DNA from 3 places in the Streptomyces sp. NPDC005302 genome. Region 2 is predicted to be linked to each of the others. Evidence: riboswitches for the same ligand, from Rfam matches in the RefSeq annotation. Region 2 holds a riboswitch; each other region holds the start of a gene.
The links. A riboswitch is a leader RNA that binds a small molecule or an ion and turns the genes downstream of it on or off. The one in region 2 is predicted to bind S-adenosylmethionine.

Region 1 (4,293 bases), on a different contig from region 2:
TGTCGCGCTCGCGGCTGATGGTCCTCGCGGACGTCCTTGGCGCGGGGGCCTACGCCGGACTCGCGGCGATGGTGCTCACCGGGCACGCCCCCTTGGCGGCCATGTGTCTGCTCGCGGTGGCCGCCGGAACCGCGTCGGCGCTGTTCGGGCCGGCGATGGACGGCATGGTGCCGCTCGTCGTGCCCCGGGACCGGCTGCAACGGGCCAACGGGCTCCTGCGGATGGCCACCAACAGCTCCCTGCTGCTGGGTCTCGCCCTGTCGGGAGTGACGGTCGCGCTGGTCGGCCCGGGGTGGGCACTCGCGCTCAACTCCACGTCGTTCGTCGTCAGCGCGCTGCTGGCCTCCCGGCTGCGGGTGACCGCGAGGCCGCCCCGCCGGACGTCGCGTTGGGCCGATCTGCGCGAGGGCCGGCGGGAGTTCACCTCCCGCCAGTGGCTGTGGGCCGTCGTGGCGCAGTATGCGGTGGTCGTCGCGGCACTCAACGCCAACGTCGGGGTCCTCGGTCCGTTGACGGCCGAGCAGCACTTCGGCGGAGCGAGGGCCTGGTCGGTCATCGTGGCGGCGCAGGCCGTCGGCACGGTCGCCGGCGCCATGTTCGGCGCCGGCGTCGCGTCGGACGTCTTCGGCGTGCTGTGGGCCACCACCATCCAGCGGGAGATCCCGGAGCAGGTTCTCTCCCGCGTCAGTTCCTACGACTGGTTCGGATCCCTGGCTCTCGCACCGCTCGGACTGCTCGTCGCCGGGCCCGTCGCCGCCGCCGTGGGGACGGACAGGGCCCTGGCGGGGTGCGCCGCCCTGATCGTCCTGGCCACGGCGGCCGCCCTGTTGTCGCCCCAGGTGCGCACCCTGCGCGCCACCGTCGACGAGGCCCCGGCACCGGTGCCCGCGCCCAGGGCCGTCCAGTGCGAGACCGGCGAGGAAGCGGCCGGCTGACCCGGGGCGGCTCGCTCACGCCGCGGCGCGCACTCCGTCGTTCCCGGTCCGGAAGGCGGGGAGCTCGCCGAGGCGGCGGACGTAGTCGCGCAGGCGAGGGTGTGCGCCCAGGGCGTCGGTCGGGGCGAGGTGGGAGAGGGCCACCCACGCGTCCACATCCGCCGCCGTCAGGCTGTCTCCCAACATGTAGACAGAGCAGAGGAGTTGGCAGTCCAGCAGGTCCAGGGCCGCCGTGCGGTCCGAGGCGTGTGCCGACGGGGTGACGTCGCGGTCCAGGAGATCCCGGAGCGCCTCGATGTCGGCTGTCTGCGACGCCGGCATCAGCGTGGGCGCGGGGCGCGCCCCGCGCCCGGACGGCAGGCTCGTGAGGTCGCGGAGGATGTCGGAGATGTCGTTGCTGACGATGCGTCCGGTCCATCGGTCGCAGAGCGCGGGCGCCGTGAACGGCCCGTCGTAGTGGTGCTCGGTGGCCTCGTAGGCGCGGCGCAGCGAGGCGAAGGCGTCGGGAGTTCCGGCCGGGTGGGTGAGCAGGGTCGTGGCGACCGAGTTCGTCAGACCCAGCAGGCCGAGGGTGATCGAGATCCGCAGCGAGCGCGGACAACTCGCCGCCAGATACACCTCGTAGCGGTGTGGCGCCGGGTAGAAGCCGCCGGCCAGACCGACACCGATGCGGCTGTGGGCGGTACGGGGGAGCAGGGGCGGTGCGGACGTCCTGGAGGCGGCCGCAGGGGACGGACTCGGGCCACCGGCACGGGTGAACGGGCCTTCCTCACCGCCGGTGTGGGTGGTCGAACTCTGGCCGCAGGGACGGGATCCGGCCGTGCTGGAACCGCGCGAAGCTGTCTCGGGCATGACTCTCCCTAGGGGGAACGAGGAAGCCATCGCCGCCTTGAGGGCATGAGCGATGAGCGGCGGAATGCGAAGCGACCGCGCCGGACGCGCGGGCCAGGACCGAACGGGCCGGCAGGGGATCAGTAGGCGCTGGAGACGCGCAACAGATCGATGTGCAAGCGCCTCGTCAAGTCGTTCCGCGGCATTCTCACCGGTCCCACCTCCTGGGCTCGCGGGACGCGAGACCACGCTTGCCCCACCGCACCGGCGGGACCCGGTCGTCACCCGGGGCACCCCGTCGCGGTGGAAGGGTTGCCTGTCAGCGAGCCGGGGCCGATGACCACAGGAGCGGGCGAACCCGCGCCGTGGGCGCTGACAATCGTGACCGTCCATGCCAGTCTCGGCGCGCCCCCGAGCTCCGTCAAGAAGGCCGACGACACGGTCTCACCTGGTGGGCACGCGCATTGACATTCTTTTCGGACCGGGCCTAACGTGCGGCCCACAACAAGACGCCCCAGGGCCGGAGAAGTGATGGTGACGGCGATGTACGCAGCTGACGGGACGGCCGCATGGCGGCGCCTCGGCCGCGACGTGCTGTGCGCGGACCGCTCCGTCGACCTGCTGCGCGTCAACAGCGCACTGTGTACGGGCACGTGTCGCACCCTCCGCCAAGGCTGACGGGTCTCCTTCCGCGTCTCTGACGATCACCGCTGTCGCGGTGTGTCCCTCTCCGTCCAGCCCTCGTTCCCCGTGCGCTCCCGTCTCGTCGTGTGCTGAGCCGCTCCGGCTCCACATCACGCTGCCGTTCGCCGTGGTCCGGGGTGTCCGAATCCGCTGGAGCTCTCCATGAGTGAATCTCCGGGCACAGCTGTGTCCTCCGGATCAGCACCGCCCGCCGAGGTGATCCCCCGTCCCGACGTCCCCGCAGCGCCGAAGCCCCTGACGGCACAGCGAGTCCTGCCGCTCCGGCGCCCCGGCCGCTGGATCATCACGGCCGTCGTGCTCGTGCTGGTCGCCCAGATCGCCCACGGACTGGTGACCAACCCCTTCTACCAATGGGACCGTTTCCAGTACTGGTTCCTGCGTCCGACGATCCTCGACGGTCTGCTCATCACCCTCGAAGTCGCCGTGTACAGCGCGGTGTTGGGTCTGCTGGGCGGCATCCTCCTGGCGCTGGCCCGGCTCTCGCCGAGCCCGGTGCTCCGTGCCGTGAGCTGGGTCTACACCTGGCTGTTCCGCTCGGTTCCGCTCATCGTCGTCCTGCTCTTCCTCTACAACTTCAGCGCTCTGTACAAGACGTTGAGTGTCGGAGTGCCGTTCGGGCCGGCCTTCTTCTCCTTCGACGAGTCCCGCCTCGCCACCGACATGGCCGTCGCCGTCATCGGACTCGGCCTCAACGAGGCGGCGTACGCCTCCGAAGTGGTGCGCGGCGGCCTCCTCTCGGTCGACCAGGGCCAGCACGAGGCGGCCTGCGCACTGGGCCTGCCGAAGCGGTACCAGTTCGCGAGGATCGTCTTCCCGCAGGCGCTGCGCTCCATCACCCCCAACTACGTCAACCAGCTCATCGGCCTGATCAAGGGCACTTCCCTGGTCTTCTACGTCTCCCTGCTGGACCTGTTCGGCTCCGTGCAGAGCATGGGCAGCACCTATCCGGGCGACATCGTGCCGCTGCTGCTGGTCGCCACCGCCTGGTATCTGATCCTGACTAGCGTGGTGTCCGTCATCCAGTTCTACGTCGAGCGGTACTACTCGCGGGGCGCGCTGCGCACCCTGCCGCCGACCCCGTTGCAGAAGGTACGGATCGGTCTGCGTGACGCGCGGGCCCGACTCCGCAGGGAGACGGCGATATGAGCGGCGAGACGCGTCAGGCTACGGTGACGAGCGGGACGTCTCCCGGCGCGCAGGTGAGAGACGCGGCCGAGGCCGCCGGAGTGCCGGAGGTCCAGCCCGCCGCGGTCGAGGTCCACGACGTGCACAAGTGGTACGGCTCCCACCAGGTGCTGAACGGCGTGGAGTTGACCGTACGGCCCGGCGAGGTCACGGTGATCCTCGGACCCTCCGGGTCGGGCAAGTCGACCCTCCTGCGGGTGATCAACCATCTGGAGAAGCCCGAGGTCGGCCATGTCAGCCTGAACGGCGAGCTCATCGGGGTCCGCAGGCACAAAGAGCGGCTCAAGGAACTGAGCGAGCGCGTCATCCTCGGTCAGCGCAGCCGCATCGGGTTCGTCTTCCAGAACTTCAACCTCTTCCCGCACCTGACCGTGCTGGACAACGTGGCCGCGGCGCCGGTGGCGACCGGAAAACTGTCCAGGCCCGAGGCCCAGCGGCTGGCCCGCGATCTGCTCGCCCGCGTGGGTCTGGCGGACAAGTCCGGTGCCTACCCACGGCAGTTGTCGGGCGGACAGCAGCAGCGGGTCGCCATCGCCCGCGCCCTCGCCCTGCGGCCCGGCGTCATCCTCTTCGACGAGCCGACGTCAGCGCTCGATCCGGAACTGGTCGGTGAGGTGCTCGCCGTCATCAAGAACCT
Region 2 (4,293 bases):
GCCTCCCGGGAAACACGACCTCGCCAGGAGCCGGCACGGCGGCCCTCGGAGCGGCGCGCGCGGCGCCCCCACGGCCTACGCGCCCGCGCGCGCGTAGGGAAGACGCACGAGGGGCCCGCATCCCTGGTGGGATGCGAGCCCCTCGGCGTGAGTTGCGTCGGTGGTCGTTCGCGCCCGATCAGACGGCGAGTTTGACCATGTCCGCCTGCGGACCCTTCTGGCCCTGCGAGATCTCGAACTCCACTCGCTGACCCTCTTCAAGGGTGCGGTAGCCGTCCATCTGAATCGCGCTGTAGTGCACGAAGACGTCCGCACCACCGTCGACCGCGATGAAGCCGTACCCCTTCTCCGCGTTGAACCACTTGACGGTGCCCTGAGCCATGCCTAACTCCCCTATTACTGGCCCTTGCACAGACCCGCACTTCGCGGATCCGGGTCAGACCTCCACCCCCCAACGGGTTGGGGGTGTGCGCCGGAACGCGTCGACCGCGGCTGAATGTATCTGTCCAACTGCCGTCTGCAACAGGTCAATCGGACGAGAATTCTGGGCGCGACTGATCGCCGGTATAGGGAGAATTCGAGGAGATCCCGGGCAAGTCGGGCCCCGTATATGCCATAAACGGCTCAAATGGGCCGGGCACTTTGGCTACTTCTTGTCGGCTGCCGGGAGAGGACTCATATGCGTCCGGCATGAAACCAACATCAAGAACGGGGCGACTTCCCCAACCCTACCCCGTTCAACCCTACAGAATTGCCCCCTCCGCTTCTCTCACGGAGGGGGCAATTCGATGAACTCTTCGTGTTCGGCATTACCGAGGGTAACGATCAGCCTCCGGCGACGGCCGGAATGATCGAGACGCCCACACCGTCCGGGGTCGCCGTCTCCAGGCCCTGCTCGAAGCGCACGTCGTCGTCGTTCACGTACACGTTGACGAAGCGGCGCAGCTTGCCCTGGTCGTCCAGGACGCGTGCGCTGATGCCCGTGTGGTTCTTCTCCAGGTCGCTGATGACCTCGGCGAGGGTCGTGCCCTCGGCCGTCACCTCCGCGGCGCCCCCGGTGTAGGTGCGCAGGATGGTGGGGATGCGGACGTTGACGCTCATGATGCGAGGCCTGCCTCTCGGAAGGAGTCGAGGTTCGGGCGGATGGTCGCGGTCAGCCCGGTGTCGGAGGCCACCGCGTCCAGGGTCTTGAGGCCGTCGCCGGTGTTCAGCACGACCGTGGTGAGGGTCGGGTCGAGGAGACCGTTCTCGATCAGCTTGCGGGTGACGCCCACGGTCACACCGCCGGCCGTCTCCGCGAAGATGCCCTCGGTGCGCGCGAGCAGCTTGATCGCGTCGACGATCTGCTCGTCGTTCACGTCCTCCACGGCACCACCGGTGCGCCGCGCGATGTCGAGCACGTACGGCCCGTCCGCCGGGTTGCCGATGGCGAGCGACTTGGCGATGGTGTCCGGCTTCTGCGGCCGGACGACGTCGTGGCCGGCCTTGTAGGCCACGGAGACCGGCGAGCAGCCCTCGGCCTGGGCGCCGAAGATCTTGTAGGGCCGGTCCTCGACGAGTCCGAGCTTGATCAGCTCCTGGAGGCCCTTGTCGATCTTCGTGAGCTGGGAGCCGGAGGCGATCGGCACGACGAGCTGGTCCGGCAGCCGCCACCCGAGCTGCTCGCAGATCTCGTACGCCAGCGTCTTGGAGCCCTCGGCGTAGTACGGGCGGAGGTTGACGTTGACGAAGCCCCAGCCCTCGCCGGCCGGGTCGCCGATCAGCTCGGAGCAGAAGCGGTTCACGGCGTCGTAGTTGCCCTCGATGCCGACGAGCTCGCCGCCGTAGACCGCGGCCATGACGACCTTGCCCTGCTCCAGGTCGTGCGGGATGAACACGCAGGAGCGGAAGCCGGCGCGGGCCGCCGCGGCGCCGACGGCGCCGGCGAGGTTGCCCGTGGAGGAGCAGGAGAGGGTGGTGAAGCCGAAGACGCGGGCCGCTTCGATGGCCTGGGCGACGACGCGGTCCTTGAAGGAGTGCGTCGGGTTGCCGGAGTCGTCCTTGACGAAGAGCTTGCCGGCGTCGACGCCGAGCTCGCGGGCCAGGTTGTCGGCCTGCACGAGCTTGGTCCAGCCCGGGTTGATGTTCGGCTTGTCCGCCACGTCCGCGGGGACGGGCAGCAGCGGCGCGTAGCGCCAGATGTTCGCGGGTCCCGCTTCGATGCGCTTGCGGAGTTCTTCGGTTTCGTAGGCCGAGAAGTCGTACGCGATCTCCAGCGGGCCGAAACACTCCTCGCAGGCGAAGACCGGGCCGAGGGGGACGCGATGTCCGCACTCCCGGCAGGAAAGCGCCGCGGCCGGGCCGAGATCGACCGCTTCTGCGGAGTTCGTGGTGCTTGCAACTGTCTGCGCAGCCATGGAGGCGAGGCCCTTTCTCCTCATCTTCCTCACGACGCACTTCGCCGTGAGACGGATTTGGCACCTTCCCTAGCCGGGAGCCTCGCGACACGATCGACTTCGATCGGTACGAGACCGGCTGGAGGGTTGCCGGGGCTTCATCGGGCCGTATCCCTCTGCCCCTCTGGATGAGCGGTATTAAATTGTTGAACTGTTGAACACAGTTGGCGCCGATGATCCAGGACATGCGATGGTCATCCGCGTTGTTCAAGACTGTAACCGAAGGCCAGGACAGTTGAAGCAGTCGTCCGAACCGCGAGACGACGGCAAGCGATCAGCCGCTGGCCGCAGCGGGCACGCTGATGAGAGCGTGTGATCAGACAGTGAGGAGCCGCAGACCGTGCTGAATGACGTCGAACGCTGGCTGAGCACACGCTCCTGGTCCCTGACCGACCGCCCGCTCCACAGGATCATGGCCGCGAAACGCACCTCCGGATCGACGGTCAGCGTCGTGCTGCCCGCGCTCAACGAGGAGGAGACGGTCGGCGAGATCGTCTCGATCATCCGCCACGACCTGATGCAGCAGGTGCCCCTCGTCGACGAGATCGTCGTCGTCGACTCGGGCTCCACGGACCGCACCTCCGCGGTCGCCGCCGCCGCGGGCGCGCGGGTCGTGCACCGCGACGACATCCTTCCCCGGCTGCCGGCCGTGCCCGGCAAGGGCGAGGTCCTGTGGCGGTCGCTGCTCGTGACGAGCGGGGACATCGTGTGTTTCATCGACGCGGACCTCAGGGAGTTCTCGTCCGACTTCGTCTCCGGGATCGTGGGCCCCCTGCTCACCGACCCCGGCGTCGACCTGGTGAAGGCCATGTACGACCGTCCGCTGGGCGGCGCCGCCGGACAGGGCGGCCGGGTCACCGAGCTGATGGCCCGCCCCCTGCTGAACATGCACTGGCCGCAGCTCGCGGGCTTCGTGCAGCCGCTCGGCGGGGAGTACGCCGCCCGGCGCTCCCTGCTCGAACAGCTGCCGTTCCCCGTCGGGTACGGCGTCGAGCTGGGCATGCTCGTCGACGCCCTGCACCTGGTGGGCCTGGACGCCCTCGCCCAGGTGGACGTCGGGGTGCGCAAACACCGCCACCAGGACGGCCAGGCCCTCGGCCGCATGGCCGCCGCGATCTACCGCACCGCCCAGTTGCGGCTGGCCCGCGGCCACCTGATCCGCCCCGCCCTCACCCAGTTCGAACGCACGCGGGACGGTTTCCGGCCGCGCACGTACTCGGTGGACACGGAGGAAAGGCCCCCCATGTCCGAAATCGCCGAGTACCAGCAGCGCACAGCGGCTTGAGCGGGCCCGTCGGCCGGCGATCGCATACGGCCGACGGGAACGTTTGAGCGTTTCGAGACGGGGCTAGGTTTCGAGGCATGGCTTCCACGCACGGTGCCCACGGCATCCTCGTCGCGTCCAACCGCGGCCCGATCACCTATCAGACCCAGGACGACGGCTCACTGCAGGCCAAGCGCGGCGGTGGCGGGCTCGTCTCCGGGCTCTCGGCGATCGGGCCGGACGCGGACGCCCTGTGGGTGTGCGCGGCTCTCGGTGACGGCGACCGGGAGGCCGTGCGGCGCGGGGTCGGCGAGGACGGCGTGCGGATGCTGGACATCGACGCCGAGGTGCACGCCGACGCGTACAACGGCATCGCCAACTCCGTGCTGTGGTTCGTCCACCACATGCTGTACCAGACCCCGCTGGAGCCGGTCTTCGACGCCGGGTTCCGGCGCCAGTGGGACGCGTACCGCGCCTACAACCAGGCCTTCGCCGAGGCGCTGGCCGAGGAGGCCGCCGAGGGCGCCTCGGTACTGGTCCAGGACTACCACCTGTGCCTGGTGCCGGGGATGCTCCGCACGCTCCGCCCCGACC
Region 3 (4,293 bases), on a different contig from region 2:
CCATGAGCGCTGTGAACCCCGCTGGAGGCGACACCGCGGCGGGCCGTTCCTGGCCCGAGGTACTGAACGGTCTCCTCGAAGGCCGCGACCAGAGCGCGGACGACACGGCCTGGGCGATGGACCGCATCATGCGCGGCGAGGCGACCGACGCCCAGATCGCCGGCTTCGTGGTGGCGCTGCGGGCCAAGGGCGAGACCGTCCAGGAGATCTCCGGACTCGTCCGGGCGATGTACGAGCACGCCAACGTGATCGAGGTGCCCGGGCGGACCGTCGACATCGTCGGCACGGGCGGCGACGGCGCGAAGACCGTCAACATCTCCACGATGTCCTCGATCGTGGTGGCCGGCACCGGCGCCAAGGTGGTCAAGCACGGCAACCGCGCCGCGTCCTCCGCGTCCGGCTCCTCGGACGTCCTGGAGAAGCTCGGGGTCAATCTCCAGCTGACGGTCAAGCGCGTCGCGGAGGTGGCCGAGGAGGCCGGGATCACCTTCTGCTTCGCGGTCAAGTTCCACCCGGCGCTGCGCCATGTGGCGGCCGCGCGTGGGCAGCTGGGCATCCGGACGACCTTCAACGTGCTGGGCCCGCTGACGAACCCGGCCCGGGTAAGGGCCCAGGCGGTCGGGGTCGCCGACCCCCGGATGGCGCCCATCGTGGCGGGCGTCTTCGCCGAGCGCGGCAACTCCTCGCTCGTCTTCCGCGGCGACGACGGCCTCGACGAGCTGACCACCACCGCCGGCTCCCGGGTCTGGGTGGTCCGTGACGGCAAGGTCACCGAGGAGCACTTCCATCCCCGTGACGTCGGCCTCGACGTCGTCCCCGTGGAGGCGCTGCGCGGCGCCGACGCGGCGTACAACGCGGAGGTCGCCCGTCGGCTGCTGGACGGCGAGACCGGGCCGGTACGGGACGCCGTGCTGCTGAACGCGGCGGCCGCCCTGGTGGCCCTGACACCGACGGACGCGCCGCTCGCGGACCAGCTCCGAGAGGGGATGGCGAAGGCGGCGGAGGCCATCGACTCCGGGGCGGCGAAGCGCACCCTCGACCGGTGGGTGGCGGCCAGCAACGCCTGAGGTGCCGGTGATGTGACGCGGGGCGCGGTCCAGAATCCGGACCGCGCCTTGCGCGTCGAAGATCTTCTGGCAAGATGCTGTATCAGGTCATGAGCGACAGCCATCAGGCCCCGGCCGGCTGTCCGGCAACCCTCCGTCCGTGGCGGGGTGCCCCGGGTGAGGACCAGGTCGTAGGCAGCGAGGTCTACGGCAAGCGCGGACCCCTCCCACTCTTTCGAGTGGATGCAACCAGGGGTCCTGGTCGTTCGAGGGAGCCTTCTGTGAGCAAGCGAATGCGATAGGGCGCCGAGCCCCGCCTCCGCACACCCTTCTTTCCCCTTCCTGCGCCGAGCGCTGCCTCCGGGCGGCCGGCTCGCGCGGCGATCCCGCCTGCCTCACAGGAGCCCGCCATGTCTGTCACCACCACCACCGCCGCCGACGTCTCGGTCTGTGCCCCGCTGCCCGTCCTGGGCCGGGACGTCACCGTGCCGCTCGTCACCGGCGGCGAGGTCACCTACGCCGCTCTCGACTACGCCGCCAGCGCGCCCGCCCTCCAGCGGGTGTGGGACGACGTCGCCGCGTACGCCCCCTACTACGGCAGCGTCCACCGCGGCGCCGGGTACCTCTCGCAGCTGTCCACCGACCTGTTCGAGAACGCCCGCAGGACCGTCGCCGAGTTCCTCGACTGCCGTACCGACGACCAGGTCGTCTTCACCCGCTCCACCACCGACTCGCTCAACCTGCTCGCCGCCGCGCTCCCGGCCGACTGCCAGGTCTTCGTCTTCGAGACCGAGCACCACGCCTCGCTGCTGCCCTGGCGCGACGCGCAGGTGACGTACCTGAACGCCCCGCGCACCCCCGGCGAAGCCGTCGAGACCCTGGAGCGCGCTCTGGCCGCCCGCGCCGTGTCCGCTGACGGGGGCCACGGGCCGGCCCTCGTCTGCGTCACCGGCGCCTCGAACGTCACGGGGGAGCTGTGGCCGGTGCGGGAGCTCGCCGCCGCCGCGCACGCCCACGGCGCCCGGATCGTCCTCGACGCCGCCCAGCTCGCCCCGCACCACCCGGTGTCGGTCCAGGACCTCGACTGCGACTGGGTCGCCTTCTCCGGGCACAAGCTGTACGCGCCGTTCGGCTCGGGTGTCCTCGCGGGCCGCTCGGACTGGCTGCGCGAGGCCGACCCCTACCTGGCGGGCGGCGGCGCCAGCCGCAAGGTCACCCGGCGCGCGGACGGCGGCGTGGACGTCGAGTGGCACGACAGCGCGGCCCGGCACGAGGCCGGCTCGCCGAACGTGATCGGCGCCTACTCCATCGCCTCGGCCTGCAAGGCGCTCACCGACGAGGGCTTCGACAACCTGCTCGCCCGCGAGCAGCACCTGATCCGCACCGTCCGCGCCGGCGTCGCCGAGGTCCCGGAGGTCCGGATCCTCTCCCTCTTCGGTGACGACGCCCCGCGGGTCGGCGTCCTCTCCTTCGTCGTCGAGGGCTGGAACAGCTCGCACTTCGCGGCGGCACTGTCCGCCGAGTACGGCATCGGCGTCCGCGACGGTCTCTTCTGCGCCCACCCGCTGGTCCGCACGCTGCTCGGCAGCGACCCCGAGACGCAGGGGGAGTGCGGCGCCCCCGAGGCGGCGCCCGGCGAGAAGTCCCTCAACGCCATCCGCGTCAGCTTCGGCGCCGGCACGCCCGACGAGCACGTCGAGCGGTTCGTCAGCGCGGTGCGCGAGCTGGTGCGGGACGGCGCGCGGTGGCAGTACCGCACCCAGGACGGCCGTTGCGTGCCGGCGGTCTAGGAACCCGCGACGGCCCGCCGCGAGGCGGCGTACGCCTCGGTCAGGAGTCGAGACCGATCGCGAACGCCGCCTCGAGGTCGTGCTGGGAGTACGTACGGAACGCCACGTGCGTGTCCGTCGCCTCGACGCCCGGGATCTTGCTGATGCTGCCGGGGATGACGTCCGCGAGGTCGTCGTGGGCCTTGACCCGGACCATGGCGATCAGGTCGTAGGTGCCGGTGACGGAGAAGACCTCGCTGACGCTCTCCAGCGACGCGATCGACTCGGCGATCTCGGGGATCCGGTCCACGCTGGTCTTGATGAGGACGATCGCGGTGATCACGGCTGGTTCTCTCCCTAGGGGGCCACTGCTGGGGATCTCACCCTACTCGCGCTCCATCCGGCCCCGTCCGTCCGGCGGGGCGCCGAGCGGGGCCCCCGTCACGGGTGCGACGGTGCCGCGGCGCCCGAACCGTACCCACGCGTAGACGAAGCCCAGCGAGAAGCCCACCAGGTGCGCCAGGTAGGCGACGCCGGGGCCCGACTCGCTCTGGCCCGCCGCCAGCCACTGCAGGGTGAACCAGAACGGCAGCACCACCCAGGCCGGGAAGCGCAGCGGCAGGAAGAACAGGAACGGGAAGAGACTGGTCACCCTGGCCTTGGGGAACAGGTACAGGAACGCGCCGAGCACCGCGGAGATCGCCCCGGACGCCCCCACCAGGGACTGTTCCGAGGACGTGTTGGCGGCCGCGTAGCCGAGCAGGGCCAGGTATCCGCACCCGAGGTAGAACAGCGCGAACTCCACATGGCCCATGCGTTCCTCGGTCAGCAGTCCGAAGACGTAGAAGAAGAGCATGTTGCCCAGGAGGTGGAGCCAGCTGCCGTGGATGAACAGGGCGGTGGCCGGGGTGAGCATCTCGCGGGGTGGCCCGCCGAACAGATCGGCCGGTACCACGCCCCAGCGCCGGAAGTACGCCCGCTGGACGGCCAGCAGTTCGTCCCCGGTGCCGTACACGGGATCGAGGCCCGAGGCGGGACCGATGACGAAGATCAGACAGCACAGGACGATCAGCCCGTACGTCACCGGTGCCGACTGGGACCGCACCGCTCTGCCGATTGCCGTACTCCAATTGCCGATCATGGTGCAGAGCATGACGTACCGGACGGATCGGCACAGACAGCCTCGCCGCCGTGGACGGCCGAGCGTCGACTACCCGCCAGGCCGTAGGGTTACGAGCCACATGTACCGGGAGACCGGTTCCGGACGGACACTAGAAGGAAGCGACTGCCCTATGACGGTTCCCCTGCCGGACGCCAAGACGCGCTGGCGCTGCTCGCTCTGCGGCAACCTCACGCGGTTCGACGTCACCCGCTCCTCGAAGGTCGTCGAGTACCTGCACCTCGACCTCGCCGGTGAGCCGAAGGTCGAGGAGCGTGAGGTGGTCAGTGAGACCATCGAGTCGGTGCGGTGCCGCTGG

Region 1: linked by a shared signal. The riboswitch ahead of ABZT74_RS17460 (putative leader peptide) and the one ahead of thrC (threonine synthase) in region 2 are both predicted to bind S-adenosylmethionine.
Region 3: linked by a shared signal. The riboswitch ahead of ABZT74_RS07645 (aminotransferase class V-fold PLP-dependent enzyme) and the one ahead of thrC (threonine synthase) in region 2 are both predicted to bind S-adenosylmethionine.

The regions. Positions count from the first base shown of each region.
Region 1 is NZ_JBEXGN010000010.1:151,355-155,647, reverse strand. It holds gene ABZT74_RS17470 (MFS transporter) at 1-935, shown strand, start outside; gene ABZT74_RS17465 (glutathione S-transferase C-terminal domain-containing protein) at 951-1,787, opposite strand; gene ABZT74_RS17460 (putative leader peptide) at 1,907-1,972, opposite strand; SAM riboswitch class IV at 2,009-2,153, opposite strand; gene ABZT74_RS17455 (hypothetical protein) at 2,310-2,444, shown strand; gene ABZT74_RS17450 (amino acid ABC transporter permease) at 2,613-3,617, shown strand; gene ABZT74_RS17445 (amino acid ABC transporter ATP-binding protein) at 3,614-4,293, shown strand, end outside.
Region 2 is NZ_JBEXGN010000002.1:379,514-383,806, forward strand. It holds gene ABZT74_RS04055 (cold-shock protein) at 179-382, opposite strand; gene ABZT74_RS04060 (MoaD/ThiS family protein) at 826-1,101, opposite strand; gene thrC (threonine synthase) at 1,098-2,396, opposite strand; SAM riboswitch class I at 2,414-2,570, opposite strand; gene ABZT74_RS04070 (glucosyl-3-phosphoglycerate synthase) at 2,776-3,720, shown strand; gene ABZT74_RS04075 (trehalose-6-phosphate synthase) at 3,798-4,293, shown strand, end outside.
Region 3 is NZ_JBEXGN010000004.1:203,379-207,671, reverse strand. It holds gene trpD (anthranilate phosphoribosyltransferase) at 3-1,067, shown strand; SAM riboswitch class IV at 1,153-1,269, shown strand; gene ABZT74_RS07645 (aminotransferase class V-fold PLP-dependent enzyme) at 1,457-2,836, shown strand; gene ABZT74_RS07640 (Lrp/AsnC ligand binding domain-containing protein) at 2,877-3,158, opposite strand; gene ABZT74_RS07635 (rhomboid family intramembrane serine protease) at 3,201-3,956, opposite strand; gene ABZT74_RS07630 (hypothetical protein) at 4,108-4,293, shown strand, end outside.